Regions from separate parts of the Ensifer sp. Root1252 genome, predicted to be linked through region 1. Evidence: riboswitches for the same ligand, from Rfam matches in the RefSeq annotation. Region 1 holds a riboswitch; each other region holds the start of a gene.
What was found. Region 1 has a riboswitch for cobalamin ahead of bluB (5,6-dimethylbenzimidazole synthase). Riboswitches for the same ligand answer to the same signal wherever they lie in the genome.

Region 1 (7,457 bases):
TGAGCGAGGATGCCTGCGACATCGAGGCGTTCCGTGCGGAGGTGGAGCGGCAGACGAACCTTGCTGATTATCCACACGCGCTCGCCTGCGAGAAAAATGTGCTGATCTATGACAGCGCCAGCCTGGTTGCCGCCTGCGCCACGACCGAGGGGCGCCGCGCTGCCCTGGCCGAAATCTGCGAGGTGCTGGCAACCGGGCCCGGGGTGGCGGTGTTCAAGCACGCCTATGCCGACACATCAGTCATCGATGCGGCCAGCGGCATCTTTGACGCCATCATCGACGAGCAACACCGCACCAACAGTGGCGGCGGCGACCACTTTGCCAAGCCCGGCGCTAACGACAGGATCTGGAATTCGCTCGAAAAACACTGCCTGAAAAGCCCTGAGAACTTTGCCGCCTATTACGCCAACGCCATCATCGCGCTCGTCAGCGAAGCCTGGCTTGGTCCGAACTACCAGCTGACGGCGCAGGTCAATCGCGTCAATCCCGGCGGCGCGTCGCAGGCGGCCCATCGCGACTATCATCTGGGATTCCAGACCTCTGATGTCATCGAGCAGTATCCTGTTCATGTGCACAGGCTGTCGCCGGTGCTGACGTTGCAAGGTGCCGTTGCCCATTGCGACATGCCGATCGAGAGCGGTCCAACGCTTTTCCTTCCCTATAGCCAGACCTACGTGCCCGGCTATCTCGCGTTGAAACGTCCGGAGTTCCGGGCCTATTTCGACCAGCATCACGTGCAGCTGCCGTTGGAAAAGGGCGATGTCGTCTTCTTCAACCCGGCTCTCTTCCATGCGGCCGGCAGCAATCATTCGACTGATATCAAGCGCGTCGCCAACCTGCTCCAGGTCTCCTCGGCCTTCGGGAGGGCGATGGAGACCGTCGATCGCGCCAGGATGAGTGCAGCCCTCTACCCGGCGCTGACCGCACTCGTGGCATCCGGCACGCTTTCGGCCGATGAGGCGGCCAATGCGATTGCGTCCTGTGCCGAGGGCTATTCCTTCCCGACCAATCTCGATCGCGATCCGCCGCTGGGCGGTCTCGCGCCGAAGACCCAGGCGCAACTGATGCATGAGGCGCTGGCAGGCAGGTGGAGCGATGCGGATTTCAGAAGCGCGCTTGGCGAGCAGGCACAGCGCAAGCTGAGCTGAACGGCAGAATCGATCTTTCCGGTCCCCGGCGTTCTGCGGCGGGGGCCGGTCGCCCTGTTTTCATCTCACTTTCAATTCTGGGAGGACTTTCATGACCGAGCAATATGGCCGTCTCGACGGCAAGATCGCCATCGTCACCGGCGGGACGCAGGGGCTGGGCGCAACGATCGCCAACCTGTTTGCGGAACGTGGGGCTAAAGGTGTCGTCATCTGTGGACGCAACGTTGCCAAGGGCGAAGCGAAGGCCGAGCAGATCCGCAAGGCAACCGGCGCGCAGGTACTTTATGTCGAGGCAGACCTCGAAAAGGTCGAGGACGCGCGCAAGGTCGTCAGCGCCTGCGACGCCACATTCGGGCGCGTCGATGCGCTGGTCAATGCGGCGGCGATCACCGATCGCGGCACCATCCTGGACACCAGCCCCGAACTGTTCGACCGGATGTTCGCTGTCAATGTGCGCGCACCGTTCTTCCTGATGCAGGAAGCGGTAAAGCTGATGCGGCGGGAGGGCACGCAGGGCACCATCGTCAATATTGGCTCGATGTCGGCGATGGCCGGTCAGCCGTTTATCGCCGCCTATTGCTCGTCGAAGGGGGCGCTGGAGACGCTGACCAAGAACACCTCCTATGCGCTGCTGCGCAACCGCATTCGCGTCAATGGCCTCAATATCGGCTGGATGGCGTCCGAAGGGGAAGACCGCATCCAGCGCGAATTTCATGGGGCGGCAGACGACTGGCTCGAAAAGGCGGCCGCCAGCCAACCCTTCGGTCGGCTTGTCGACCCCAAGGAAGTCGCGCGTGCCTGCGCCTATCTCTCGTCGGATGAGTCCGGCCTGATGACGGGGTCGGTCATCTGCTTCGACCAGTCGGTGTGGGGCGGCTATGACGGCTCGCCGCATCCGGTCGCGCCGCTCTGACATCTGACGCTGTCGCGAGGCCCTGTGGAGTGACCGGCAAGCGACGCCGGACTTGCTTGTCATTCCCTGTGGGCTGTGCCCTTATGACGCCGTCAGGTGCCCGCAACGCGGGAGAATCGGGAATCCGGTGTTATTCCGGAACGTGCCCAACGCTGTGACGGGGACGACTGCCTCTAGGGATTTTGTGCTTGCTCAAGATCTTGCCACTGGATCTTCATGTGATCTGGGAAGGTGAGGCGGCCGGTTGATCCGAAGTCAGAAGACCGGCCTGGCAAGATAGACCGATATCCGCGCGGACGGCGGAAGGTTGTGCATTGTTGGGGATCGAACGATGCGGACTGACGCTAATGGCGGCCTTGCGGCTGCAGAGGCCTTTTCATCCGACGAGCGCGAAGCCGTCTATCGAGCCATCGAAACGCGCCGGGACGTGCGGGATCAGTTCCTGGCCGAACCCTTGCCTGACGATGTGGTGATGCGCCTGCTCAATGCTGCGCACCGGGCGCCATCGGTGGGTTTCATGCAACCGTGGAATTTCGTCGTGGTCCGGCAGGCCGAAACCCGCGAGCGGGTATGGCAGGCCTTTTCCCGCGCCAACGACGAAGCGGCATTGATGTTCGATGGCGACCGCCAAGCGAAATACCGCTCCCTGAAGCTGGAGGGGATCCGCAAGGCACCCTTGAGCATCTGCGTCACCTGCGACCGCACGCGCGGTGGAGCGGTCGTTCTCGGGCGCACCCATAACCCGCAGATGGATCTCTATTCCACCGTCTGTGCCGTGCAGAACCTCTGGCTTGCGGCGCGCGCCGAAGGCGTTGGTGTCGGCTGGGTCAGTATCTTTCATGAAAATGAGATCAAGGCGATCCTCGGCATTCCCGATCATGTCGTGATCGTCGCCTGGCTTTGCCTCGGATATGTCGATCGCCTTTACCAGGAGCCGGAACTTGCGGTTAAGGGCTGGCGCCAGCGGCTGCCGCTGGAGGAGCTGGTGTTCGAGGAAGGCTGGGGAACCTGCCGAAAGGCAGACGCTGCGATCAGTTGCTCTGAACCGGCTGGTAGCCCGGACCCTTCGGATGGCGAAGGTCGATCGACGTTTCCTCCTGGGGAAGGAACGTCGGCCCGATGACCCGCACCTTGCTCTTGGCGGGATCGTAGGGGCGCTCCTCCGCAGCCGCCTTGGCGGTAGGGGCGGCCGCTTCCTTCTTGCCCTCGATGACGATGATCGACGATTCGCTGTTGCCAGTGTTGCCACTGGAAGCCTTGGGCGTCGTCGCGATCTTTGGAATCTGGCAACCGCAAATGCCCGGCTTGCCGACGCCGCGCGTCCGATAGGCAAAGGCGTTTGGCAGTTCTTTATAGGGGCGTCCCGTCGAGGCGGAGACCATCTGGTCGCTCTCCTCGGTCGCCAGGTCGTGGAAAAATAGTTCTGTTTCGGCACCCGGGCAGCGGGCGCGGCAGGCCTGCTCGTCGCGGGCGAAGTCCACAGGGCTTGCCTCGGACGAGATCGGGAAGAAGGCGCCATCGCAAGTGCGCACGCACATGGTGCGAAGCGTGCCGGAATAGACGCCGCTTTCCGGCGGGTAGGTGCCCATTTCGCCGTCCCGCAGCATTGGTCCGTAGCTTTCGTCCGGCGGCAGATCGCGCAGGATGTTGCGGTACGTTTCCGGCTCGTCCGGGTCGGCGGTCGCAAATTCCTCGCTGCCACCATAGCAACCGTTGATCTCGAGGGCGGCGAGGATGCGCCGGCGCGTATCGTCTCCATCGCCTGACATCAGCTGCTGGCGCTCCGATTTGAGGATGCGCAGATTGTCTTCCATCTCGGCGATCAGACTGTTGATGTCTGTGCAGATATCCGGGTCGCCGCCGTTGAAGACGACGACGCTGCCTGTGCCGCAGCCGGCGCGTCGGCGATCGTTGCGCGCCCGGCGCAATTCGATGTTCTGTCGGGAAATCGCGCTCGCATAATCGCGGGTATCGGCCGTAGTTTCGATGGCGGCGGGCAGTTCGGCGAGCCGAGTGTTCAGGCGGTCGCACACGCTGGAGGCCAGCGCCTGATCGGCAAGAACCAGAAGCAGCGGCAAGGTCGCCGCGGCTAGGGTTTTCATGTTCCGGAACACGGGCGAACGTCCATTCCTGCAACCGCACGGCGCCACCCTTGTTGTCCGGGTTCGGTCGCTGTCGGCACTTCCTGTTTCAGCCCTATCATAAGGCTTGTCGCCGCCGGTGCAACGACAAGCCTCGCATTGCGTTAACAGCTCCGTCCGGTGGGAGGAACGGAAGGAGCGTTAGAGATCAGGCGGCGCGTGCCGTCTCCAGCGACATCGGCCGTTCAAGAACCGTGCCTTCGATCGCCGCTACGGCCTTCATGGCGCTGAGCAGCGACGGCGTCACTTCCCAGGCGACCGCTACGGCATAGACCGAGCCGATCCGGTGCGGGTCAGCGATGCGCTCGCCGGGGCAACCCATGCGGCGGAACATCCGCTCGAGGAAGACATCGGTCACCGTGACGATATGGCTGATGCCGGAGGCCAGCCCGAGTTCGCCGACACCGCACATCAGTTCTGCGGCGGCGACGGTCACCTGGTTGGAGGCGCGGTCCTGAGAAATCTCCGGGTCGATGCAGAAGCGGCTCGATTCCCAGATCGAGGCGCTGCGGATCTCAGGGTTGTCGCCAAGCAGGATCGGGAACGTATCGTCCAGCATGTTGGGGCCGAGCGTCGGCAGCAATCTCAGCGATCCGCGCAGTTTTCCCGTCTCCGGCGAATAGGACAGAATATAGAGCGGATTCGACTTGTCGTAATTGTCGATCTCCCATTCCCCATCGGTCTGCACGTCCCATTTCAGGAAATCGTGGAAGACGCGCTTGCGCAGCTTGAACATCTCGTCGATGGACTGTGGGTGCTGTCCGCGTGTCCTGCCGTTGAGGATCCTGATCATCTTCTTCTCCATCCTTGTTTTGGGGGATGGCGTGATGCTGTCAGTCCTCAGGCAGGGGCGAAACTGTCACTACCGACAGTTCCGGAAACCGTTTTTTCCCACTAAATATAGACGGGTTTTCAGATGAGCGAAGGAGGAGCGTCTTGAGGGTGGGTCAAACCGTCGGGATCAGTGCATGGCGAACGGCCTGGGCCACGGCCTGCGTGTTGGAGACAACATTGAGCTTTCGGCGGGCATTGGTCATGAAGAAACGCACGGTGCGTTCGGAAATGCCGAGAATGGTGGCAATTTCCCAATAGCTCTTGCCGGCCGCCGACCAGGTGAGAACCTCGGTTTCGCGACCTGTGAGGCGCGTATCGCGCGTGTTCAGCCCCCCTGTCATGGCGGCGTTTTCAAGCATGCCGGCATGAAACAGGTTGGCGGCGAGCTGGAAGTCGCGCAAGTGGTTGCGCCGATAGATCGACCACTCCGCGGCCGACATATTGACGTTGATGGCCAGCAAGGCGGTGCGGCCGGCCGGCGAGGGCAGCGGCAGGGCGACGCCTTCACTGGAAAGGCCGATCTCTTCGGCCGTCTTGAACAATGGCTCGCATTCGGGAAAGCGGTGGCGCGCCGTCGTCCATTCGACAGGCCTGACGCCACCGAGCGCCAGCTTGAGGATCGGGTCGATACGGTAGAGCTCCCGCGTCAGATAAAGCTCGGCCGCGTAGGCACCGAACGTGTGGTGCAACCGGCAGATCTTGAGCTCGTCGGCATAGGGCTCAGCTTCAAGATATAGGAGATGAGCGATGCGAAAGGTACGGCGCATCAACGTAAAGAAATGGGCCGGCTCGACACAGCCTCCGCATTCCAGAATTTCCAGCATGTCGAGGACAGCCTGTTGTTCAGTCATGCCACAACACCGATTTTTGCGCTAAACCCCACAATGGTTGGGGGTTCACCTTTTGTCCAGAACCGACAGCCGATTTGCTGTGGATTGTCGACCCTTGCAAACAATGGTTGTTGCCCAGGGTCGCGGCAGCATCACAGGGCCGCCGGGTGCGGCGGCCCTTAAAAACGAGGGCGTCGCTAGCCCGGATGGCTGGCTTCAACGACGGCGAGTGCCGCCATGTTGACGACGCCACGCGAGGTCACGGACGGCGACAGGATGTGCGCCGGCAGTGCTGAGCCGAGCAGGATCGGTCCGACATGCAGGCTGTCCGTCATCGTCTTGACGACGCCAAGCGTGATGTTGGCAGCATCCAGGTTCGGGAAGACCAACAGGTTGGCTTCGCCCGAGAGCGTGCTGTCGGGCATGACGCGCTGACGCAGCACTTCGGAGATGGCCGAATCGCCGTGCATTTCGCCATCGACTTCCAGATCGGGCGCGAGTTCGCGCACAAGCTGAAGCGCCTGGCGCATCTTGGTGGCACTCTCGGAATCGCGCGAGCCGAAGTTCGAATGCGAGACCAGGGCGGCATGTGGCGTGATGCCGAAGCGCCGGATCTCCTGCGCCGCCATGACGGTGGTCTGGGCGATTTCTTCGGCACTCGGGCAGTAGCTGACATAGGTGTCGGTGAAGAACGTGGCGCCACGCTGCGAGATCAGCAGGCTGAGGGCCGAGAAATCGAGCACGCCGTCGCGCTTGCCGATGATCTGCGAGACGTCGCGCAGGTGCTTGCTGTAACGCCCTTCGACACCGCAGATTAGCGCATCGGCTTCGCCGCGCTTGACGGCAAGCGCCCCAATGACGGTGGTGTTGGTGCGGACGATCGTGCGGGCAGCTTCCGGAATGACACCGAGACGGCCGACGAGGGCGAAATAGTCCTCGACGTAGTCGCGGTAGCGCGGGTCGCCCTCGGGGTTGACCACCTCGAAATCGATATCCGGACGAATGCGCAGGCCGTAGCGACGCAGGCGCGTCTCGATGATCTGCGGACGACCGATCAGGATCGGGCGGGCCGTGCCTTCCTCCAGCAGCACCTGGGCGGCGCGCAGCACGCGCTCGTCTTCACCTTCGGCGAAGATCACGCGGTTCTTCTGCGCATTCTTGGCGGCGGCAAAGACCGGCTTCATGATGAAGCCCGAGCGGAAGACGAAGCGGTTCAGCTTGTCGAGATAGGCGTCGTAGTCCTGGATCGGGCGGGTGGCGACGCCGCTTTCCTCGGCAGCCTTGGCAACCGCCGGCGCAATCCGGAGGATCAGGCGTTGGTCGAAGGGCGAGGGGATCAGGTAATCGGGACCGAAGACCGGCGTCTCGCCGGAATAGGCGCGGGCGGCCACGTCGGACGGCTCCTCGCGGGCAAGGCCGGCAATGGCGCGGACCGCCGCCATCTTCATTTCTTCGTTGATCGTGCTTGCGCCGCAGTCGAGCGCACCGCGGAAGATGTGCGGGAAGCAAAGCACGTTGTTGACCTGGTTGGGGAAATCCGAACGGCCGGTGCAGATCATCGCGTCGGGGCGCGCCGCGCGCGCTGCCTCCG
Region 2 (7,457 bases), on a different contig from region 1:
GACCCTGCCATAGGCGCGCAGGAAGGTCCTGACGGCGTTGCGGGCAGAGGTCTGCAATTGCTCCTCCGTTGGAGCTTCGCCAAAAGGACCGGCTATCTGCATGTCCGCCTTGATCAAGGCCAGGAATTGCCGAGCGGCCAAGTCGAGGTCGTCGATCTCAAGCGGGGCCGCGTGGGCAAGTCGAGCAAACAGTGCCGAGAGTGCCGCGCCGATCTTGCCCGGTCCCTGTTCGCGCCAGATCCTGATCAGCTCGGGATATCGCTCTCCCTCGGTCTCGACCAGCTTCTGGATGAACTTGCCGTCCTGATTGCAGATGCAGTTCCTGTTGAGGCGCACTGCAAAGGCAGTGAGGTCGTCCTCGAGATTGTCTGCCCGTTGCGGGAAGGTCGCGAGGATCGAGAACAGCGCGGCGTTGGTTCGGTCGAGGATATCCTGCACCACCGCCATGAACAGCGTCTCTTTTTCGCGGTAGTGATTGTAGATGGTCTGCCTGGAAACACAGGCTTCCGCGGCGATTTCGTCTATGCTGGCGCCGGAAAAGCCTTCGCGGCAGAAGACCTCTGCGGCGGCGTCGAGGATCGAGATGCGTTTGGCGCATTGACCCTTCTGGGTGGGGCCACCGGCGGTCGGCAAGGCGGCTTGTCGTTTTTTCATGATCCGACGATAGGACATGTTGACGGTTTGGACAATAGTGTCTAATTTGACATGTGTGTCCAAAATTATGGACCACATGGATGCGTCTCCCGGACGTTCGATCCTGGCACGACCGGCTCATTCCAGTTTCAATCCCGGCGGCAACGAATGCAGGCGCGCGTCCTCGTTCGTTTCGCGACCTCTGAAAGATCATCACCATGACGGCGTCCTTTCTACGCACTGCCATAGTCCTCGGTCTGATTTCAGCGATCGGGCCTTTCGCAATCGACATGTATCTCCCCGCGCTGCCGTCGATCGGCAAGGATCTCGCCGCAGAGACCGGTGTCGTGCAGCTTAGCCTGCTCGCCTTCTTCATTTCCTTTGCAATTTTCCAGCTCGTCTATGGCCCACTCTCGGATATGTGGGGCCGCAAGGCGCCGCTCTATCTCGGCATCGGCCTGTTCGCGCTGGCCAGCATCGGCTGCGCGCTCGCGACCGATATCGAAACGCTCATCGCCTTCCGCTTCCTGCAAGGTATTGGCGGTGCCGCCGGCATGGTCATTCCGCGCGCCATCGTTCGTGACATGCACACCGGCGTTCAGGCGGCACGCCTGATGTCGCTGCTGATGCTGGTGTTCAGCATCTCGCCGATCCTGGCGCCTCTGACTGGCAGCGCCGTCATCGAGTTCTACGGCTGGCGCGGCGTTTTCTGTGCCGTCATGATCGCAGCCTTCATCGGCCTGATCCTGCTGTCGACCCAATTGGCTGAGACCCGTCCGAAGAAGGACAGGGCAGACAGCAATTTCGGCAGCGCGATTGCCGCCTACCGGCTGCTTCTGAGCGACCGGAACTTCCTGACGCTCACCTTCATCGGTGGCCTCGGCATTTCGAGCTTCCTCGTCTACCTCGCAAATTCGCCCTTCGTGCTGATCGATCATTATGGCCTGACGCCGACGCAATACAGCTTCGCCTTCTCGATCAACGCGGTATCGTTCTTCGCGGTCTCGCAGGCGACCGGTTGGCTTGGCGTTCGTTTCGGTCTCGTGCGTGTCATGCAGCTTGCCGTCGCCGGCTTTGCCTTGACCATGGCCAGCATGTTCATTCTCATGAGCCTCGGCTTCAACCAGTTGCCGGTCATGGCGGCATTCCTGTTCGTCGGCTACGGCGCGCTCGGTCTGGTCATCCCGACCTCCGCGGTGCTGGCGCTTGAGGATCACGGCGAGATTGCCGGTACTGCATCGGCGCTGATGGGGACATTGCATTTCGTCACGGCGGCTGTCGCCATGATCGTTGCTGCCGTCTTCTTCGATGGGACAGCACTGCCGATGGCCGCGGGCATCGCCATCTGCGCGGTCAGCGCGTTCCTGCTGACGCAGGCAACCATCGGCCGCAGCCGCGTTGTGCCGGCGGAGTAACATAACCTCGCTTCGGAGGGTGGAAACAGTACGGCCGGTGAAGACCTTCTCGTCTTCACCGGCCGTTTTGCTATTGGCCTGCAGTCGAACGCAGCATGCCCCTCAAAAATCCCAGTCTTCGTCTTCTGTCGCGACCGCCTTGCCGATGACATAGGATGAGCCTGAACCGGAGAAGAAGTCGTGGTTCTCGTCGGCATTCGGAGACAGGGCCGACAGAATCGCCGGATTGACCTTGCAGGCATCGGCCGGGAACAGCGCCTCATATCCGAGGTTCATCAGCGCCTTGTTGGCGTTGTAGTGCAGGAACTTCTTCACGTCCTCGGTCAGGCCGACGCTGTCGTAAAGCGATTCGGTATATTTCGCCTCGTTGTCGTAGAGTTCGAGCAGCAGGTCGAAGGCAAAATCCTTCATCTCCTGCCGACGCTCGTTACTCAGCCGCTCCAGGCCCTTCTGGAACTTGTAGCCGATGTAGTAGCCGTGCACCGCTTCGTCGCGGATGATGAGGCGGATCATGTCGGCAGTGTTGGTCAGCTTGGCGCGGCTCGACCAATACATCGGCAGATAGAAGCCGGAGTAGAACAGGAAGCTCTCGAGGAAGACGCTGGCGATCTTGCGCTTCAGCGGATCCGTGGTGCGATACTGCTCGAGAATGAGCGCCGACTTCTTCTGGAGATGTTCGTTCTCCTCCGACCAGCGATAGGCGTCATCGACATCAGGTGTCGAGCAAAGCGTCGAAAAGATCGAGGAATAGGAACGGGCATGCACCGCTTCCATGAAGGAGATGTTGGAATAAACCGCTTCCTCATGGGGCGTGATCGAATCCGCCATCAGTGTCGGTGCGCCGATGCTCGTCTGGATCGTGTCGAGCAGGGTCAGGCCCGTGAACACACGGATCGTCAGCTGCTGCTCTTCCGGCCGCAACGCCGCCCAGGAGGGAATGTCGTTGGAAAGCGGCACCTTTTCCGGCAGCCAGAAATTGCCGGTGAGCCGGTTCCAGACCTCAAGGTCCTTGTCGTCCTCGATACGGTTCCAGTTGATGGCGCGCACGGCTTGCGAGCCCTTGGGCGCCTTGGTCTTCAGTTGGATGTTCATCTTGTTCCCCGGAGTATCAAAGCGCGCAGGAAACGCAGCCCTGCACTTCCGTGCCGGACAGCGCCATCTGACGAAGGCGGATGTAGTAGATCGTCTTGATGCCCTTCTTCCAGGCATGGATCTGCGCGCGGTTGATGTCGCGGGTCGTTGCCGTGTCCTTGAAGAACAAGGTCAGCGAAAGCCCCTGGTCGACATGCTGGGTCGCAGCCGCATAGGTGTCGATGATCTTCTCCGGACCGATCTCATAGGCATCCTGGTAGTAGTCGAGATTGTCGTTGGTCATGAAGGCCGCGGGATAATAGACGCGGCCGATCTTGCCTTCCTTGCGGATCTCGATCTTCGAGACGATCGGGTGGATCGAGGAGGTCGAATGGTTGATATAGGAGATTGAGCCGGTCGGCGGCACCGCCTGCAGGTTCTGGTTGTAGAGGCCGGATGTCATCACCGCCTGCTTGAGTTCCAGCCAGTCTTCCTGCGTCGGGATATCGATGCCTGCGGTTTCGAACAGTTCGCGCACCCGCTCGGTCGCCGGCTTCCATTCCTGTTCGGTGTACTTGTCGAAATAGTCGCCCGAGGCGTATTTCGAGTTCTCGAAGCCCTTGAAGCTCGACCCGCGTTCGACGGCGATGCGGTTGGAGGCGCGGATGGCGTGGTAGGTCACCGTGTAGAAGTAGATGTTGGTGAAATCGACGCCTTCGTCCGAACCGTAATAGACCCGTTCGCGGGCGAGATAGCCGTGCAGGTTCATCTGGCCGAGGCCGATCGCATGGCTGTCGTCATTGCCCTTCTCGACGGAGGGAACCGAGGCGATATGGCTCATGTCGGAGACCGCGGTCAGCGCCCGGATCGATGTCTCGATCGTCTTGCCGAAATCGGACGAATCCATCGCGGCGGCGATATTCAGCGAGCCGAGATTGCAGGAGATGTCCTTGCCCAGGTGCTTGTAGGACAGGTCGTCATTGTACTCGCTGGCTTCGCTGACCTGGAGGATTTCTGAGCAGAGGTTGCTCATGGTGATGCGGCCGGCGATCGGGTTGGCGCGGTTCACCGTGTCTTCGAACATGATGTAGGGATAGCCCGACTCGAACTGGATTTCGGCCAGCACCTGGAAGAACTCGCGCGCCTTGATCTTCTTCTTGCGGATCCGGCTGTCGGCGACCATTTCCCGATATTTTTCCGTGACCGAGATGTCGGTGAAGGCAACGCCGTAGACGCGCTCCACGTCATAGGGCGAGAACAGGTACATGTCCTCGTTGTTCTTGGCGAGTTCGAAGGTGATGTCGGGAACGACGACGCCCAGCGACAGCGTCTTGATACGGATCTTCTCGTCGGCGTTCTCCCGCTTGGTGTCGAGGAAACGCATGATGTCGGGGTGGTGGGCGTTGAGATAGACGGCGCCGGCACCCTGGCGGGCGCCAAGCTGGTTGGCGTAGGAGAACGAATCCTCCAGCAGCTTCATCACGGGAATGATGCCGGACGACTGGTTTTCGATCTGCTTGATCGGGGCGCCGGCCTCGCGGATGTTGGTAAGCGACAGCGCCACGCCGCCGCCGCGCTTCGACAATTGTAGCGCCGAATTAATGCCGCGCGCGATCGATTCCATGTTGTCCTCGACCCTCAGCAGAAAGCAGGAGACGAGCTCGCCGCGCTGCTTTTTGCCGGCGTTGAGGAAGGTCGGGGTCGCCGGTTGGAAGCGACCGGAGATGATCTCGTCGACCATGTCGCGCGCCAGCGCCTCGTCGTCGCGCGCCAGCGTCAGCGCCACCATGCAGACCCGGTCCTCGTAGCGCTCGAGGTAGCGCTTCCCGTCGAAGGTCTTCAGCGTGTAGCTGGTGTAATATTTGAAGGCGCCGAGAAAGGTCGGGAAACGGAACTTCTTGTCATAGGCGTGATCGAACAGGTCGCGCACGAAGTTGAACGAATACTGGTCGAGAACCTCCTGCTCGTAGTAGCCCTCGGTGACGAGGTAATCGAGTTTTTCGCGCAGGTTATGGAAGAACACGGTGTTCTGGTTGACGTGCTGCAGGAAGTACTGCTTTGCCGCCAACCGGTCCTTGTCGAGCTGGATCCGGCCGTCCTCGTCATAGAGGTTCAGCATGGCGTTCAGCGCGTGGTAATCGAGCGCCGATTCCGTCGCCTTCAAGGGGCGTTCGAGTGTTGAGACGTCCAAAATCGTTCCATCCCGTTTTTGACATTGGCGACGTCCTCATCGGTTCCCAACAGTTCGAACCGGTAGAGATAGGGCACCTGGCACTTGGCCGAGATCACGTCGCCGGCGATCCCGTAGGTCGCGCCGAAATTGCTGTTGCCCGCGGCAATCACGCCGCGGATGTGGGAGCGGTTGTCCGCATCGTTGAGAAAGCGGATCACCTGTTTGGGCACGGCGCCCCGGCCGTCGTCGCCGCAATAGGTCGGGACGACGAGCACATAGGGTTCGTGCACGTCGAGCGGCGCGTCGGCCGCGCTGACGGGAATGCGTCTGGCGCGCAGGCCGAGCTTGCCGACGAAGCGATGGGTGTTTTCCGAGCGGGTGGAAAAATAGACGATCAGCCCCATCGCGCCGTACCTCGGCTTCAGGACAGTGCGCTGATCTTGTCGGGGCGGAAGCCTGCCCAGTGCTCCGGACCGGCGATGACGACGGGAACCTGCATGTAGCCAAGGCCCTTGACCGTCTCGAACGCGTCCTGGTCGACCGAAATGTCGATCACCTCGTAATTGACGCCCTGGCGGTCGAGCGCGCGATAGGTTGCGGTGCACTGGACGCAGGCGGGCTTGCTGTAGACGGTGACGTTCATTTCTTCCTCGTTTGGTCGGCTGGATCTGGGCATGAAAAGGCATGCGGATACGCACAAGCGATCCGGCGAAATGCAGGACTGGCAGGATGACCGCTTGCTCGGGTCGAGAAGACCCGGGCGCGGTTGTTCGTCAGATTCGCGGCTTCCCGCGCCTCTTCATTGGCGAATGATAGGAATTCGATGACGCGGACATGACTTCACCCCGAAGTTGAAGACGGCGCTTCCGGGGAGACGTCGAGACGATCAGGCAGGTTTCATCCTGCCCCATGCACACCTCTGACCTCTCCGGACACCCCGCCCGTGGACGTTTATCGATCGAGGCAGGTCTCCTGGCTCACGGGTCGGTGCTTCTGTCCGGACCTTCCCGAAGCATCATGCTTCAGTGGCCGAATGCTGGACAGTTGCTCGCCGTTTACAGTTGCGGGGGCAGCCACGGCTTAGCCAAGCGAAATCGCTACGACGGCACCGTATTCCCATCTTCGCTCCCAATCCTTGCGAATCGGGAGAACCTCGAACACTAGATATAGTATATGTCGGGAAAATTGCGTCAATAGGTTCCATGTCGAAGCCACCTGGGAGGCGGACAATATTTTTTCGGGTGTGGATAGCGGGGAGTAAACGACAAGTGTCGGCGAAGCCTGTGGATGGAGAGCCGTCATTGACAGCTCTGCTGAAATCCTCAAGCCGCGAAGGCGGGAACAGGACGATTGTCCCCGTCGACTGCCACCATGATGAAGGCGCCATGGGCAGTCAGGGTCTGTTTCGCTCCCGTCAAATCCTCTGACCACAATTCGACATCGACCGTCGTCGAGCTCCGTCCGGTGCGCACAATCCTGGCGACAAGCTCGATGATCGAGCCAACGGTGATCCGGTGCTTGAAATCGATGCGCTGGCAGGAGGCGAGCACTGTCGTCTTGCGGCTCGCCCGTGTCGCCGCGCCGAAGGCGGCCTTGGTCATCTGCGCCAGCGCGTCGCCGCCAAACATGGCGCCGAAGCTGTTGGCCTGATCCGGAAAGACGATATCGACCATGCGCACGGCATCGTCTTTTGGCGCTCCGATCGCATCGGTGTCGAGAGAAGGCAACGACCAGCCGGCGCCCTTGCCCTCCGGCATCGCGACCATGGTGAACTGGCCGCGGGCGCACAGATCGCGGGTGCCGGCCGTCAGATCTTCCGCGATCATATCGACTTCGACGACCATCGAACGCCGCCCGACCCGGATCGGGCGGCCGCTGCAGCTGACGATATGGCCGATGTGGGCGGGGCCGCGGAAGTCGACGCGATCGCAGGAGGCGGTGACGAAGGGAACGCGGCCGTGGCGCGTGGCGACGATGAAGGCGGTCCGGTCCATGAGTGCGAGGCCCGCACGGCCGAAGAGCGTGCCGTGGTGATTGGTGTCGCCGGGAAAGACGATGTCGATCAAGGTGGCGGGCGCCGGGGTTTCCCCCGGCGCCTTCTCGATATTGCTATCGTCCGTCATGCGTTTGCGGCCTCTTGCCGGCCGGCAGTGAAGGATTGGCGC
Region 3 (7,457 bases), 170 kb from region 1:
CGGGATTTCGCAGCACCATTCCGCAGAGGTTCGTTGTCTTGAGCCACAGGAAGCAAACCTCGTCCCTGTCAAACTTGACCTCGACATCGGTCATGCGACCAGCGCCGATGGAAGCCCAGCCTCCTGTCAGAGTGGCCACGCCCCCGGTTGAAATGACAGCCTCATGTTCCTCGCCCGAGTCCAGCATGCGTCCATGCAGCCGATGCCCCAGGAATAGTGAGCGGGCTTCGTCGGCTTCCAGTCTGTTCCTGCCTACGAAGTCGGCGTTCATCAAGGTCTCAGGCACGCCGGCCAGGCGCAGTCCCCGGTAGAAGAGCTCGCTATCCGCCAGCTTTGCCAGATCCATGGGCGGGCTGGTCGAGATGGTGGCGGCAGTGCCACCGCGTGCGAGGCGAAGCGCGTTGAAACGAGTGATCGCTGCCTGCGCTTCCGTGTTCCGGCCGAGGTGCGCGTAAGCGGAGGCGAGAAGAAGGAAAGAACCGTCATCCTGAGGATTGAGTTCGATGCTGCGCTTCACCGCAGCCACCGACGCCTCGAAATCCTCCAGGCTGAACTGCGTCAGTCCAAGAACGTAAATGAAGAAGGACGGAGAGTGCGGATCGAGGCGCATGGCCGTACGGATATAGGGCAGGGCCTCCGCTGGGCGGCCGGCGGAGGTCAGCACGAAGGCCGTCAGCGCGTAGCTCCAGGAATCGCCGGGTTCGAGCGCGATCGCTTCCTTGAGTTCGGCGAGCGCATCGGCATGCTGCCAGGCCGCTTCGGACAGGAGAGCGGCCGCCTGATAGGCGAGCGCTGTTTTGTGTTTCTGCGCGGTCCTTAGAAATTGTAGCGCCTTGGCTCTAGCTTCGATCCGCGAGATATCAAGCCGATAATGCCAACGCCACAGGTAGACGCGCGCGTAGACCATGGCGGCGGCGGCATAGGCTCGTCCATAGGCAGGATCGAGCGCAATCGCCTGCTCGAAAAAAGGCACTGCCTTTGCAAAATCTTCGGGGGTCGTGCGCCGGTGATGCTCCCAGCCGCGCAGGAACGCATCGAAGGCCGCCGGGACCGTCGTTTCCTTGCGTCCGAAGGCCATCTGCTCGTCAGGATTCAACCGAAGCGCAAGCGCGTCGGCAATGCCGCGCATCACTTCGTCCTGCAGCGCAAAGACATCGGAAAGTGAACCGTCGAACTTGCCGGCCCAAACGTGGCCGCCGCTGAGAGAATCTATGAGCTGAGCATTGATCCGTAGCTGTTCTCCGGCACGCTGCACACTGCCTTCGAGGACGTATCGGACACCGAGTTCCTTGGACACCTGCCTGGGTGTCACCGCCCTGCCCTTGTAGGTGAAGGTCGAGTTACGCGCGATAACGAACAAGCCGGATACCTGAGCCAGCTCGGTGACAAGGCCATCGGTCATGCCATCGGCGAAATACTCCTGCCTGGGATCGTCGCTCACGTTGGCAAACGGAAGCACCGCGATCGACGGCTTGTCCGGCGCGGTCAGGTTCGGTGGTTGTATCTGGACCGTTTCCACAGGCGACTCCCAGGGCCGCCACCAGGCCACGCCGGCAGCAGCGCCGAGCACGACAGCAGACGTAACGAGTGCCGCCCAGCGCTTCGCGTGGCGCCCAGCGACCTTTACGCTGCCGGGGCGGGCTTCGTTCAGCCCCAGCCGGTAAGTCCGCACCGGCTTTTCGATATGCTTCAGGCGTTGTTCGCCGAGAAAGACGAAGCCGACATCGAGGTGCTTCTCGACCTGGTCGTAGGCGGTGCCGGAGATGATGATCCCACCCGGTTCGGCGAGGCTCTGCAGGCGCTCGGCAATGATCACTCCATCGCCGTGAATGTCGTCGCCTTCAACGATGACGTCGCCAAGATTGATGCCGATGCGGAATTCCAGTCGACCCTGATCGGAGCCGCGGCTTTCGGATTTCGCGCGCTGAACCTCCACCGCACAACGGACCGCCTCGACGACACTCTGGAACTCGACCAATAACCCGTCGCCCATGGTCTTGATCAACCGCCCGCGATGTGCGGCAATCCTTTGTTCGAACAGGCCGTGCAGATCGGCCTGAAAGCGGGCACACGTACCCTCTTCGTCGGCTTGGGTGAGCAGTCCATAGCCGGAAACGTCGGCAATCATCACGGCGGTGAGCCTGCGTTCCATCTGCCTTCCGGATAATCGAAACGACTTTCGGCTACTCTATCGCAATATCTGACGTTGCTAAAATAAAGTTCAGTTGCCGTGGAGCGTCCGCTCCGACGTCGACTACAGCGCCGCGCGTCTTACTGGACGCGCAAAGGTCGCTGTAACACTTTGAATTGCTGCATGTTTTTATCCTTAGGTCGAATACCATCTAAGGATAAAAACATGCAGGAGTGGCCTTTGCGGCCTGCTGCCGGCAAATTGTCGCGCGCCGCATCTCGACGGGTGGCGTGTCGCACGCGTCGATTGACTTTGCGGCGCCCGCTTCCTAATCATCTGACGTTGGATGGTTTCCCCGGATCGTGGCGATGCGGGGGAATAATTGGGAATGTGACGGATGGACCCAAATCGGGCATCCTTATCGCAGCCGACCCCGCGACTGTAGAACGGTCAGGGTTCGCCATCGGGCTGATAGCCGGCTTCCTTTCGATTGCATGGGGCAATCGAAGGCGGTTTGGAATTCAGCCGGAAAAGCCACTGGCGTGGCTTCGTGATCAGCCGGGTTGGACGCCTCTTCTTCTACGAATCGTCCGCCTTTCACGAAACCAGAAAACGCCGGGAAGGTGAGGCGGGCCGTTCGGGCCCAAGCATCGGTCTTCGCGTGATCACGCGGGGCGCGATGTGGTGGGCTCGTGACGCCGTGAGCCAGGAGACCTGCCGTCCGACAGGGGCATTCCGCCCGAAGGGAAGCCCGCTTCCCACGCCATCACGGAGGTTGTCTTGGCTCATCGATCGTTTCCCGAACGCGCCGTCGGCGCGGTGAAATCCTGTTGCCGCTCGAATTCGCGACCAAGCGCGTGAGGCTGCAACGCACATGAGCATTTCCCATGCCGGGCCGGTTCTGGTCCTCGGCGGTGCCCGTTCCGGCAAATCCAGCTTTTCCGAAAGGCTCGTCGAAGCCTCCGGGCTCGGCATGCACTATGTCGCGACCGGCCGTGCCTGGGACGACGAGATGCGCGAGCGCATCGACCATCACCGGGCAAGGCGCGGCGAAGGCTGGACGACGCATGAAGAGCCGCTCGACCTCGTTTCGCTGCTGACGCGCATCGATGACGAGAACCGCGTGGTGCTCGTCGACTGCCTGACGCTGTGGGTCACCAACCTGATGATGGAAGGGCGCGACATGGCGGCAGAGTTCGCGGCCCTTGCCGCTTTCCTGCCGGAGGCGCGGGCGCGCCTCATCCTTGTTTCCAACGAAGTCGGCCTCGGCATCGTGCCCGAGAACCGCATGGTCCGCGATTTCCGCGACCATGCCGGCCGGCTTCACCAGATCGTTGCGGAGAAATCCGCGGAAGTTTACTTTGTCGCGGCCGGATTGCCGCTGAAAATGAAGGGTTGATCCATGACCACTGCCAGAGCCAACCAGGGCAAGATCCCGGCGACCGTCATCACCGGCTTCCTCGGTGCCGGCAAGACGACGATGATCCGCAATCTGCTGCAGAACGCCGATGGCAAGCGCATTGCGCTCATCATCAACGAGTTCGGCGATCTCGGCGTCGACGGCGACGTGCTGAAGGGCTGCGGCGCAGAAGCCTGCTCGGAAGACGATATCATTGAGCTTACCAATGGCTGCATCTGCTGCACGGTTGCCGATGATTTCATCCCGACCATGACCAAGCTGCTCGAGCGCGAAAATCGTCCTGACCATATCATCATTGAAACCTCGGGCCTCGCTTTGCCGCAGCCGCTGATCGCCGCCTTCAACTGGCCTGATATCCGCAGCGAAGTCACCGTCGATGGCGTCGTCACCGTGGTCGACAGTGCCGCCGTTGCCGCCGGCCGTTTTGCCGACGACCATGACAAGGTCGATGCGTTGCGTGTCGAGGACGACAATCTCGACCACGAAAGCCCGATCGAGGAACTGTTCGAGGACCAGTTGACCGCCGCCGACCTGATCGTGCTCAACAAGACCGATCTGATCGACGCCTCCGGCCTCAAGGCCGTGCGCGACGAGGTCGCTTCGCGCACTAACCGCAAGCCAACAATGATCGAGGCGAAGAACGGCGAAGTTGCCGCTGCCATCCTGCTCGGCCTCGGCGTCGGCACGGAAAGCGATATCGCCAACCGCAAGTCTCACCACGAGATGGAACATGAGGCCGGCGAGGAGCACTCTCATGACGAGTTCGACAGCTTCGTCGTCGAGCTCGGCGCGATTGCCGATCCGGCAGGTTTCATCGATCGCCTCAAGGGCGTGATATCAGAGCATGACGTGCTGCGCCTCAAGGGCTTTGCCGACGTGCCCGGCAAGCCGATGCGCCTGCTGATCCAGGCCGTTGGCGCCCGCATCGACCAGTATTACGACCGTGCCTGGGCGGCTGGCGAGAAGCGCGGTACGCGCCTCGTCGTCATCGGCCTGCACGACATGGACGAAGCTGCGGTGCGCGCCGCCATCACCGCACTCGCCTAACTCCTTGAAGCAACGCAATTCCAGGAAAGCCATTTCACGCTTTTCCTGGAATTGCTCGAACGGACAGAAACATGCATCTGCTTCTCGCCCAGAAAGGAACGATCGCCGACGGCAACGAGGCGATCGACCTGGGGCAAACGCCGGCCGACGTGCTTTTCCTGTCGGCCGCCGACACCGAGCTTTCGTCGATCGCGGCGGCCCATGGCCGGCGCGACGGGGAGCTGAGCCTGCGCATCGCCAGCCTGATGAACCTGATGCACCCGATGTCGGTCGACACCTATGTCGAGCGCACGGCAAGGCATGCAAAACTCATCGTGGTCAGGCCGCTCGGTGGCGCCAGCTATTTCCGTTATGTGCTGGAAGCATTGCATGCCGCCGCCGTCACCCACCGCTTCCAGATCGCGGTGCTGCCCGGCGACGACAAGCCCGATCCCGGCCTCGAGCCGTTTTCGACCGTTGAGGCCGACGACCGCCAGCGCCTCTGGGCCTATTTCACCGAGGGCGGCGCTGACAATGCCGGCCTGTTCCTCGACTACGCCGAGGCGTTGATCTCAGACGCGGAAAAGCCGCAGCCGGCAAAACCGCTGCTCAAGGCCGGCATCTGGTGGCCGGGCGCGGGCGTCATCGGCGTCAGCGAATGGAAGGCACGTGTCCAAGAGCGGATGGTCGCGGGGGAGGGATTCGAACCCCCGACAGTCGGGATCTGCTTTTATCGCGCCCTGGTCCAGAGCGGCGAGACCCGGCCGGTCGAAGCGCTGATCGAGGCGCTTGCCGCCGAAGGCATGCGCGTGTTGCCGCTGTTTGTCTCCAGCCTCAAGGATGCCGTTTCGGTCGGCACGCTGCAATCGATTTTTTCCGAGGCGGCACCCGACGTGGTGATGAACGCCACCGGCTTTGCCGTTTCCTCGCCCGGTGCCGACAGGCAGCCGACCGTGTTGGAATCAACCGGCGCGCCGGTGCTGCAGGTGATCTTCTCCGGATCGTCGCGCGCGCAATGGCAGGCCTCGCCGCAGGGGCTGATGGCGCGCGATCTCGCCATGAACGTTGCCTTGCCGGAGGTCGATGGCCGCATTCTGGCGCGCGCCGTCTCCTTCAAGGCGGCCTCGATCTACGATCCCAAGGTCGAAGCCAACATCGTCGGGCACGAACCGCTTTCCGACCGGGTCCGCTTTGCCGCCAGGCTTGCGGTCAATTGGGCAAAACTGCGCCGCGCCCGTCCGGCCGAACGGCGGATCGCCATCATCATGGCCAATTACCCCAATCGCGATGGCCGACTCGGCAATGGCGTCGGGCTCGATACGCCGGCGGGCACGGTTGAAGTGCTGCGCGCCATGGCGAGCGAAGGTTATCCCGTCGCCGGCGTGCCTGAGGATGGCGATGCACTGATCGGCTACCTGATGGCTGGGCCGACCAACGCGGCGAGCCGCGATCGCGAGATCCGCGAAGTTCTTTCGTTCAGCGATTACAATACGTTCTTCGATTCGCTTCCGAAACAGATTCAGGATGAGGTCAGCGACCGCTGGGGTGCGCCGGAAACCGACCCGTTCTTCCTCGATGGCGCCTTCGCGCTGCCGCTTGCCCGCTTCGGCGAGATTGTCGTCGGCATCCAGCCGGCGCGCGGCTACAACATCGATCCGAAGGAAAGCTACCATTCGCCGGATCTGGTGCCGCCGCACGGATATCTCGCCTTCTACGCTTTCCTGCGCAACCAGTTCGGCGCGCAGGCCATTGTGCATATGGGCAAGCACGGCAATCTGGAATGGCTGCCCGGCAAGGCCTTAGCGCTGTCGGAGACCTGTTATCCCGAGGCGATCTTTGGGCCGCTACCGCATGTCTACCCCTTCATCGTCAACGATCCCGGCGAGGGCACGCAAGCCAAGCGCCGCACCAGCGCCGTCATCATCGACCATTTGACGCCGCCGCTGACGAGGGCGGAATCCTATGGGCCGCTGAAGGATCTCGAAGCGCTGGTCGACGAATATTACGACGCGGCCGGCGGCGATCCGCGCCGGCTCAGGCTGCTCAGCCGGCAGATCCTCGACCTCGTGCGTGACATCGGCCTCGACCACGATGCCCGTATCGACAAGGGCGACAGCGACGACAAGGCGCTGGAGAAGCTCGACGCCTATCTCTGCGACCTCAAGGAAATGCAGATCCGCGATGGCCTGCACATTTTTGGCGTTGCACCGGAGGGGCGGTTGCTGACCGACCTGACCGTGGCGCTGGCGCGGGTGCCGCGCAGCCTTGGCGAAGGCGCCGACCAGAGCCTGCAGCGGGCGATGGCCGCGGATGCCGGGCTCGGCTTCGATCCGCTCGATTGCGTGATGTCCGATCCCTGGGAAGGCGCACGGCCGGACATGCTTTCCTCCATTTCCGATGCACCGTGGCGGACGGCCGGCGATACTGTCGAGCGCATCGAGCTGCTGGCGGCGGCGTTCGTTTCTGGCGAGACGCTCGCGCCCGAGGACTGGCCTGCCACCCGCACCGTGCTTGGCGAGATCGAGGCGCGACTGAAGCCATCGATCATCAACTCCGGCGCTGCCGAGATGGCCGGCTTTCTCACCGGCCTTGATGGCCGCTTCGTGGCGCCGGGGCCTTCCGGCGCGCCGACCCGCGGCCGTCCCGACGTGCTGCCGACCGGCCGCAATTTCTACTCCGTCGACAGCCGCTCGGTGCCGACGCCGGCGGCCTTTGAACTTGGCAAGAAATCCGCCGAACTGCTGATCCGCCGCTATCTGCAGGATCACGGCGAATGGCCGTCCTCATTCGGCCTGACGGCCTGGGGCACGGCGAACATGCGCACCGGCGGTGACGACATCGCCCAGGCCCTGGCGCTGATCGGCACCAAGCCCACCTGGG
Region 4 (7,457 bases), on a different contig from region 1:
TCACCTTCGTCCATGTCACGCACAGCCAGGAAGAGGCCATGGCTTTGGCCGACCTGATCGTGGTGATGAACGATGGCCGCATCGAGCAGGCGGCAGCGCCACGTATCGTCTTCGAGCAGCCGGCAACCGCCTTCGTCGCCCGGTTCATGGGCGACCACAATGTGCTTTCGGGCCGAGTGAGCGCCATCCGTGACGGGATCGTCGAGATGGAGGCGGCCGGTGGCCCGAGGTTTGCCGTTCGCGACATCGCACAGGAAATCGGTGCGCCAATCGACATCGGCATCCGCACCGACCGCGTTCGCCTCGAGCCTGCCTCGGAAAAGACCCTCGGTTTTCAGGCGGTGGTCTCCAACATCGAATATCGCGGCGCTTCGGTGAAGTTGACCGTCAGTGGCGCCGGCAGCGACGACTTCACAGTGATCGTCAGCGATGCCGACTATTTCAACAAAACCGTGTCGGTCGGCGACGCGGTGTCCCTGAGCTGGGCCCTGGAGGATGTCGTCCCCCTCGGTCGCCTTTCAGCATGAGTGACCAACCATCAAAAAAAGGGGAACTGCGCATGACGAATGAAACTACACCGAAGACCTCGAAGGAGGGCCTGTCCCGACGCACGCTGCTCAAGACCGGTGCGGCGGCAATCGGCGCGATTGCCGGGTCCGGGGCGATCACCGGCTTTCCGACGATCTGGGCGCAAAACCCGATCACGCTGCGCCAGTTCGGCACCGGCGTTTCCAACATCAATGCCATTGCCGAGAAGTGCAAACAGGATCTCGGCATCACACTGGAAATGACTGCGACGGATTCGGACGCCGCGGCCCAGCGGGCAGTGACGCAGCCCGATTCCTACGACATCGCCGACATCGAATACTGGATCGCCAAGAAGGTCTTCCCGGCCGGAGTGATGCAGCCGATGGATGTCTCGAAAATCAAGTACTACGACAAGATCGTCCCGCTGTTCATCGACGGCAAGCTGAAGCCCGAAAGCATTATCGCCCAAGGCACCGCCCCGCACACCGTCGGCTTTGTCGAGGCGCAGGCTTCCAGGACCTTCGCGAAGTCGCCGACCCAGTGGATGACGCTCATTCCGACGATCTACAATGCCGATACCCTCGGCATCCGCCCGGATCTCGTCGGCCGCGACATCACGAGCTGGGCCGACATCATGGATCCGGCCTTCAAGGGCAAGGCCGCGATCCTCAACATCCCGTCAATCGGCATCATGGATGCCGCCATGATCATGGAAGCCTTGGGCAACGTCAAATATGCCGACAAGGGCAACATGACGACGGATGAGATCGACCAGACGATCGACTTCCTCATTAAGGCCAAGCAGGACGGTCAGTTCCGCGCTTTCTGGAAATCCTTCGACGAGAGCGTCAACCTGATGGCCTCCGGTGAAGTGGTGATCCAGTCCATGTGGTCACCGGCCGTCGCCGCCGTCCGCTCGAAGGGGATCGCGTGCAAATACCAGCCGCTCAAGGAAGGCTATCGCGCCTGGGGTGGCGGCCTCGGCCTTGCCGCTCATCTCCAGGGCGCCCAGCTCGACGCGGCCTATGAATACATCAACTGGTACCTGTCGGGCTGGGTCGGCGCCTATCTCAACCGTCAGGGCTACTATTCGGCCGCCATGGACACGGCCAAGGGCTTCATGTCCGAGGACGAGTGGGGTTACTGGGTCGAGGGCAAGCCGGCAAAGGGCGATATCCTCTCGCCGGAGGGCAAGGTCATGGAGAAGGCCGGTGCCGTGCGCGATGGCGGCTCCTTCGAAGACCGCATGGGCAAGGTCGCCTGCTGGAACTCGGTCATGGATGAGGATCGCTACATGATCAAGCGCTGGAACGAGTTCATCGCGGCTTGAGGCAGACGAAACGCCCTCGCTGCGGCGCGCCCTCGAATGGGGCCGCCCGCAGCGAGCGGAACCTGACGAGCAACGCGAGAGGATGAACAATGGCGGTAGTGGCAATTTCGCAGCCATCGGGGGCCTTGGCCGGTAGACCCAGCAGTGTCCGTGCTTGGCTGCAAAGGCTGGGCGCCTATCTGCAGGCGCTGCCTCTCATCCTCATTCTCGGGTTCTTCTTCGTGCTGCCGATCCTGACGGTTCTTGTCGTCAGCTTCTGGGACTACGACTTTGCCGGGCTTTATCCGGACTTCCTGACCATGAACTATGTCGACACGCTCGGTTCGTGGGTGACGTGGAAGACCTATCTCAACACGTTGAAATTCACCGCCCTCGTCTGGTGCCTCACACTCTTGATCGGCTTCTGGGCCGCCTATTTCCTCGCATTCCACGTGCGCACGACGACCATGCAGATGGTGCTCTTCCTCATCTGCACCGTGCCGTTTCTAACCTCGAACATCATCCGCATGATCTCCTGGATCCCGGTGCTTGGACGCAATGGCCTCGTCAATTCGACGCTGATCGACCTCGGCATCATTCCGCAACCGATCGAGTGGCTGCTCTATTCCGATTTTGCTGTCGTGCTTGCCATGGTTCACCTCAATACGCTCTTCATGGTGACGCCGATCTTCAACACGCTGATGCGCATTGACCGTTCGCTGATCGAAGCGGCGCGCGACTGCGGCGCCAGCGGCCGGCAAGTGCTCTGGAACGTCATCCTGCCACTCGCCAAGCCCGGCATCGCCATCGGCTCGATCTTCGTCGTCACCCTCGTCATGGCCGACTTCTCGACGGTTCAAGTTATGTCGGGCGGACAGAGCGCTTCGGTCGCGCTGATGATGAAGAACCAGATGTCACTGCTGCAATATCCGGCTGCGGCCGCCAATGCGGTAGTGCTGCTGATCGTCGTGCTCCTGATGGTCGCCGCGATCCTTCGGGTCGTTGATATCCGAAAGGAACTCTGAGATGAACCATGAGCGGCGCACCCTTGAATTCTACCTGCTCGCGGGCTTCTTCGCCCTGTTCGTGCTGTTTCTCTACGGGCCGTTGTCGGCGGTGCTGATCCTGTCCTTTCAGGGGCCGAATGGCGGTCTCACATTTCCGTTGAACGGACTATCGCTGCACTGGTTCTACAATCTCTTCGAGAAACAGGCGGTCGGCGACTTCGGCGCGTCCTTCCGCCGCTCATTCACGCTGGGACTGATGGTGATGGTGGTCAACGTCGTCGTGGCGCTCCTCGCCGGCCTTGCCTTTCGCCACCGCTTCAAGGGGGCGACGGCCCTCTTCTACCTGACCGTTGCCAGCCTGGTCGTGCCCTCGATCATCATCTCGCTCGGGATCGGTGTCGTCTTCCAGCAGTTTGGCCTGAAGCCCGCCTGGTATTCCTCCGGCTTCGGCGCACATCTTACCTGGACCCTACCCTTTGGCGTCTTGATCATGTTTGCCGTCTTCAACCGCTTTTCGCCGGCCTATGAAGAGGCGGCCCGCGATCTCGGCGCCACCCCGTGGCAGACGTTTCGGCATGTGGTGCTGCCGATGATAGCGCCGAGCCTGATCGGGGTCGGCCTCTTCGGCTTCACCCTTTCCTACGACGAGTTCGCCCGTACACTGATGACCTCGGGCAGCTACAACACCCTGCCATTGGAAATCTACGGAATGACCACCAATGTGACGACGCCGGTGCTTTACGCGCTGGGCACGGTCACGACGCTCTTCTCCTTCACCACCATCCTCGTCGCGCTTGCCGTCATTCTGACGCTTCGTCGGCGGCAGGTAAAAATGAGCTAGGTTCGATGCGCATTCTGATCGTCAATCCGAACACCACCCTATCCATGACCGAGAAGGCGGCGGCCGCAGCCCGCGCCGTCGCGGGCCCGAACACGGAGATCATCGCGAGGACGTCCAAGTCCGGACCGGCTTCGATCGAAGGCCACTATGATGGCGCGATCGCGCTTCCGGGCGTGCTCACCGAAATCCGGGACGGCGAAGCGGCAGGCGCCAACGCCGCCGTCATCGCATGCTTCGACGATACTGGTCTGGAAGCAGCCCGCGCGCTTGCCCGCATCCCCGTGGTCGGGCTTTGCGAATCCGCTGTGGCGACGGCCGCCATGCTTGCTCAGCGTTTCACCGTCGTAACCACACTCGAGCGGTCGCGTGTGCTTATCGAGAACCTGGTCATACGCTATGGGATGAGTGCCCGGACGAAGGTTCGCGCTGCGGACATCCCGGTGCTGCAGCTTGAGGACAAGGCTTCGCCCGCGTTGGCGAAGCTGCGATGCGAAATCGAGCTGGCGCTCGTTGAGGACGGCGCCGAGGCGATCGTGCTTGGCTGCGCCGGGATGGCCGATCTTGCGCGCGCACTTCAAGCCGAATACGGCGTTCCGGTCATTGATGGCGTATCGGCAGCCGTCAAGCAGGCCGAGGCGTTGGTGTCGCAAGGACTGACGACCAGCAAGCGCGGCTCCTATGCTCCGCCGCTCAGCAAATCCTATTCAGGTCTTATGAGCGCGCTCGCACCGATCTCGGCTTGAGACCGTACCGAGGGAAGCTCTCCGGCCACGGCGGCCAGCTGCGCGTTCGATGTGGCGGCTTCGGCAATGATCCACTCGCGAAACACCTGGATCTTGTTCTGCCGCCGGTGGCTTTGCGGATAGACCAGCCAATAGGCACGGCCATCCCTGACCACATGGTTGAACGGCCGGACGAGTTTTCCGCTGCGAAGCTCCTCAATCACAAAGGTGGAGACGACCATGGCAATGCCATGATCGAGCAATGTGGTGGCCACATCCATTGCCTGGACGTCGAAGATCAGCTCAGTGCCATTGCTGGCCGGCGGTTCCACGCCCGCTTCGGTCATCCAGCGCCGCCACCAGCTGGCGTTGCCGAAGCGCCTCACCGTGAGAACGTCGGCCGGATCCTTCAGCTGATGTTTTTCCAGGAACGTCGGCGTACAGACGGGCATGTATTCGATCGGGAAAAGAGGAAACACTTCATTGCCCGACCAGTCGCCGTTGCCGCTGCGCACCACGAGATCAATCGCATCGCGCTTGAAGTCGATCAGCTCCGTGGACATGTGCACGCGAATGCTGATGTTTGGATGGGCTGTCTGAAACGAGGCGAGCCTGGAACCAAGCCAACTTGAGACGACGGTTGGCAGTACCGAGATGTGCAGGTGATGCTCGGTCTTGTCGGCAATCTCGGAGAACGCCGTACCCAGTAGATCGAGCGCCTCGGTCACCTTCGGCGCAAGCTGCCGTCCGGCAGCCGTCAAGCGCACTTCCCGCGGCAGACGGACAAACAGCGGCGTGCCGGTGCGGTCCTCCAGCAGTCGGATTTGATAGCTGACAGCGGCTTGCGTCATGCCGAGCTCCTGCGCCGCGCGGGTGAAACTCAAGTGCCTGGCTGCGGCCTCGAACGCGCGCACCGCACTCATGGGGGGAATCTTGCTCATGAAGTGAGATAAGCATTCTTTATGGCAGCATGCGAGAAATCGCTTTGCGCGAAACCACCAAAATCCTCAATTTTCTCGCGAACACATCACCACAGAACTGAAGGGGTTAGCAATGCTTAGCGCACTGCGATCGATCATCCTCCACGTCTGGACTTCGGCCAAGAGAGCTGCCGACGCCACGACGACCATCGATACATTCAGCGAGTTCCAACTGAGGGACATCGGCCTGACGCGAGACAATGACAGCATCCGGGCGCGCGCGGGCGATGTTGCTGATCCGTGGCAGCACGTAGCGGGCTCTGATCCGGGCGGTGCCCTTTCGCCGCAGACGCCAAATGATGAAGTCGCGTCGCCGCCCTCGCGACAAGCTTTCGACCTCGGCCGAATGGAGAAAATAAAGACATAAACATTTCTTTATACGATTGACGCCGTCGACTTTGCGGGGCATTGTCGAACAATCGTGGTTCTGCGGCTCGTCTGACGACAGGCCGGAGCTAAGAGGGAATTCGGTGCGGCGCTGCAAGGCGCTCATGCCGGAGCTGCCCCCGCAACTGTAAGCGGCGAGCGGTCGTCCAATGATGTCACTGAGGGAGACGCCTCGGGAAGACGGGACGGTTCGTGTTGACCCGCAAGCCAGGAGACCTGCCGCGATAGATAACGTCCACGGGCGGGGTGTCCGATGTGTCGCCTTGACGAGCGAGCCAGTCTCGGTCGTGGATGCGTCGCATTCAAAGCCTTGCCCACAACCTTCGGGGTAAGGAAATGACAATCAAGACAGCCAATCTCGGCTTTCCACGTATCGGCAGCCACCGTGAACTGAAGTTCGCGCTGGAGCGTTATTGGGCCGGCAAGATCGAGAGACAGGACCTGCTCGACGTCGCCGCCAGGCTGCGGGCCGAAAACTGGGCCGCGCAAAAGGCGCGTGGGATCCAGATCATTCCATCGAACGACTTCTCGCTTTACGACCAGGTTCTCGACACATCAGTGCTGGTTGGTGCGGTGCCACCGGCCTATGGCTGGAAGGGCGGCCCGGTCGACCTCGACGCCTATTTCGCCATGGCGCGCGGTTCGACGACTGCCGCCTGCGCGTCCGGTTGCACGCATGGCGGGCCCGACGGGGGCAACCAGGCGCCGGAGATGACCAAGTGGTTCGACACGAACTACCACTACACGGTTCCGGAATTCGCGGAGGATCAGCGCTTCGAGCTGACGAGCAATGCGCCGCTTGACGCCTTCCTCGAAGCCAAGGCGCTCGGGCATGTCACCCGCCCTGTCGTCCTCGGCCCCGTCACCTTCCTGAAACTGGGCAAGGCGCTTGCCGGCGGATTCGACACCATCAATCTGATCGAGCGGCTGCTGCCTGTTTATACGAAGCTTCTCACCGAGCTTGGGGAAGCCGGCGTCGAATGGGTGCAGATCGACGAGCCATGCCTGGTGCTCGATCTCACTGAGCGGGAACGCCAGGCGCTGGCGCTGACCTACCAGACGTTCGCCTCGGAACTTCCGCAGTTGAAAATCATGCTCGCGACCTATTTCGGCGCGGTCAGTGACAACATGCCGACAGCCCTTTCGCTGCCGGTTGCCGGGCTGCATGTCGACCTCGTGCGGGCGCCGCAACAGCTCGACTTGCTACTTCAGACGGTACCGGCACAGCTTGTGCTGTCGCTCGGCGTCGTCGATGGCCGCAATGTGTGGCGTACCGATCTTGCCGGCCTCTTCCGCCGGCTGCAGCCGTTGATCGAGGCGCATGGCCGCGATCGTATCGAGCTTGCACCATCGTGCTCGCTGCTGCATGTGCCAATCGACCTCGATCTCGAACGAGCGCTCGATCCGGAGCTCGTCTCCTGGCTTGCCTTCGCCCTGCAGAAGCTGGACGAACTCAGCCTGCTTGCCCGCGCATTCGAGCCGGGCCTGGCCAATCCCGAGCAGGTCTTTGCAAAATCGATTGCTGCGGTCGAGGCACGGCTGACCTCGCTCAAGGTCCACGATCCACTCGTTGCCGGACGCTTGAAGAACCTGACGGCAGCAGACAGCCGCCGTCAATCGAGTTTTGCAACGCGCCGGCGGCGGCAGGAAGACAGGCTGGCACTGCCGCTCTTCCCGACGACG

Region 2: it holds a riboswitch for cobalamin, as region 1 does, so the genes downstream of both, nrdH (glutaredoxin-like protein NrdH) here and bluB (5,6-dimethylbenzimidazole synthase) in region 1, are expected to answer to the same signal.
Region 3: it holds a riboswitch for cobalamin, as region 1 does, so the genes downstream of both, cobU (bifunctional adenosylcobinamide kinase/adenosylcobinamide-phosphate guanylyltransferase) here and bluB (5,6-dimethylbenzimidazole synthase) in region 1, are expected to answer to the same signal.
Region 4: it holds a riboswitch for cobalamin, as region 1 does, so the genes downstream of both, metE (5-methyltetrahydropteroyltriglutamate--homocysteine S-methyltransferase) here and bluB (5,6-dimethylbenzimidazole synthase) in region 1, are expected to answer to the same signal.

The regions. Positions count from the first base shown of each region.
Region 1 is NZ_LMDT01000012.1:691,236-698,692, forward strand. Features, by position in the region: gene ASD02_RS15910 (phytanoyl-CoA dioxygenase family protein) at 1-1,148, shown strand, start outside; gene ASD02_RS15915 (SDR family oxidoreductase) at 1,240-2,061, shown strand; cobalamin riboswitch at 2,139-2,348, shown strand; gene bluB (5,6-dimethylbenzimidazole synthase) at 2,393-3,184, shown strand; gene ASD02_RS15925 (DUF2865 domain-containing protein) at 3,093-4,163, opposite strand; gene ASD02_RS15930 (acyl-homoserine-lactone synthase) at 4,351-4,995, opposite strand; gene ASD02_RS15935 (LuxR family transcriptional regulator) at 5,150-5,887, opposite strand; gene ASD02_RS15940 (NADP-dependent malic enzyme) at 6,064-7,457, opposite strand, start outside.
Region 2 is NZ_LMDT01000002.1:70,418-77,874, reverse strand. Features, by position in the region: gene ASD02_RS04860 (TetR/AcrR family transcriptional regulator) at 1-654, opposite strand, end outside; gene ASD02_RS04855 (multidrug effflux MFS transporter) at 852-2,048, shown strand; gene nrdF (class 1b ribonucleoside-diphosphate reductase subunit beta) at 2,151-3,140, opposite strand; gene nrdE (class 1b ribonucleoside-diphosphate reductase subunit alpha) at 3,157-5,310, opposite strand; gene nrdI (class Ib ribonucleoside-diphosphate reductase assembly flavoprotein NrdI) at 5,280-5,696, opposite strand; gene nrdH (glutaredoxin-like protein NrdH) at 5,714-5,935, opposite strand; cobalamin riboswitch at 6,237-6,463, opposite strand; gene ASD02_RS04830 (hotdog domain-containing protein) at 6,615-7,415, opposite strand; gene metE (5-methyltetrahydropteroyltriglutamate--homocysteine S-methyltransferase) at 7,412-7,457, opposite strand, start outside.
Region 3 is NZ_LMDT01000012.1:524,716-532,172, forward strand. Features, by position in the region: gene ASD02_RS15125 (adenylate/guanylate cyclase domain-containing protein) at 1-2,152, opposite strand, end outside; cobalamin riboswitch at 2,462-2,868, shown strand; gene cobU (bifunctional adenosylcobinamide kinase/adenosylcobinamide-phosphate guanylyltransferase) at 3,006-3,530, shown strand; gene cobW (cobalamin biosynthesis protein CobW) at 3,534-4,598, shown strand; gene cobN (cobaltochelatase subunit CobN) at 4,670-7,457, shown strand, end outside.
Region 4 is NZ_LMDT01000002.1:61,999-69,455, forward strand. Features, by position in the region: gene ASD02_RS04790 (ABC transporter ATP-binding protein) at 1-527, shown strand, start outside; gene ASD02_RS04795 (PotD/PotF family extracellular solute-binding protein) at 560-1,858, shown strand; partial or broken gene ASD02_RS04800 (ABC transporter permease) at 2,032-2,862, shown strand; gene ASD02_RS04805 (ABC transporter permease) at 2,864-3,685, shown strand; gene ASD02_RS04810 (aspartate/glutamate racemase family protein) at 3,691-4,428, shown strand; gene ASD02_RS04815 (LysR substrate-binding domain-containing protein) at 4,386-5,330, opposite strand; gene ASD02_RS04820 (hypothetical protein) at 5,461-5,754, shown strand; cobalamin riboswitch at 5,793-6,013, shown strand; gene metE (5-methyltetrahydropteroyltriglutamate--homocysteine S-methyltransferase) at 6,111-7,457, shown strand, end outside.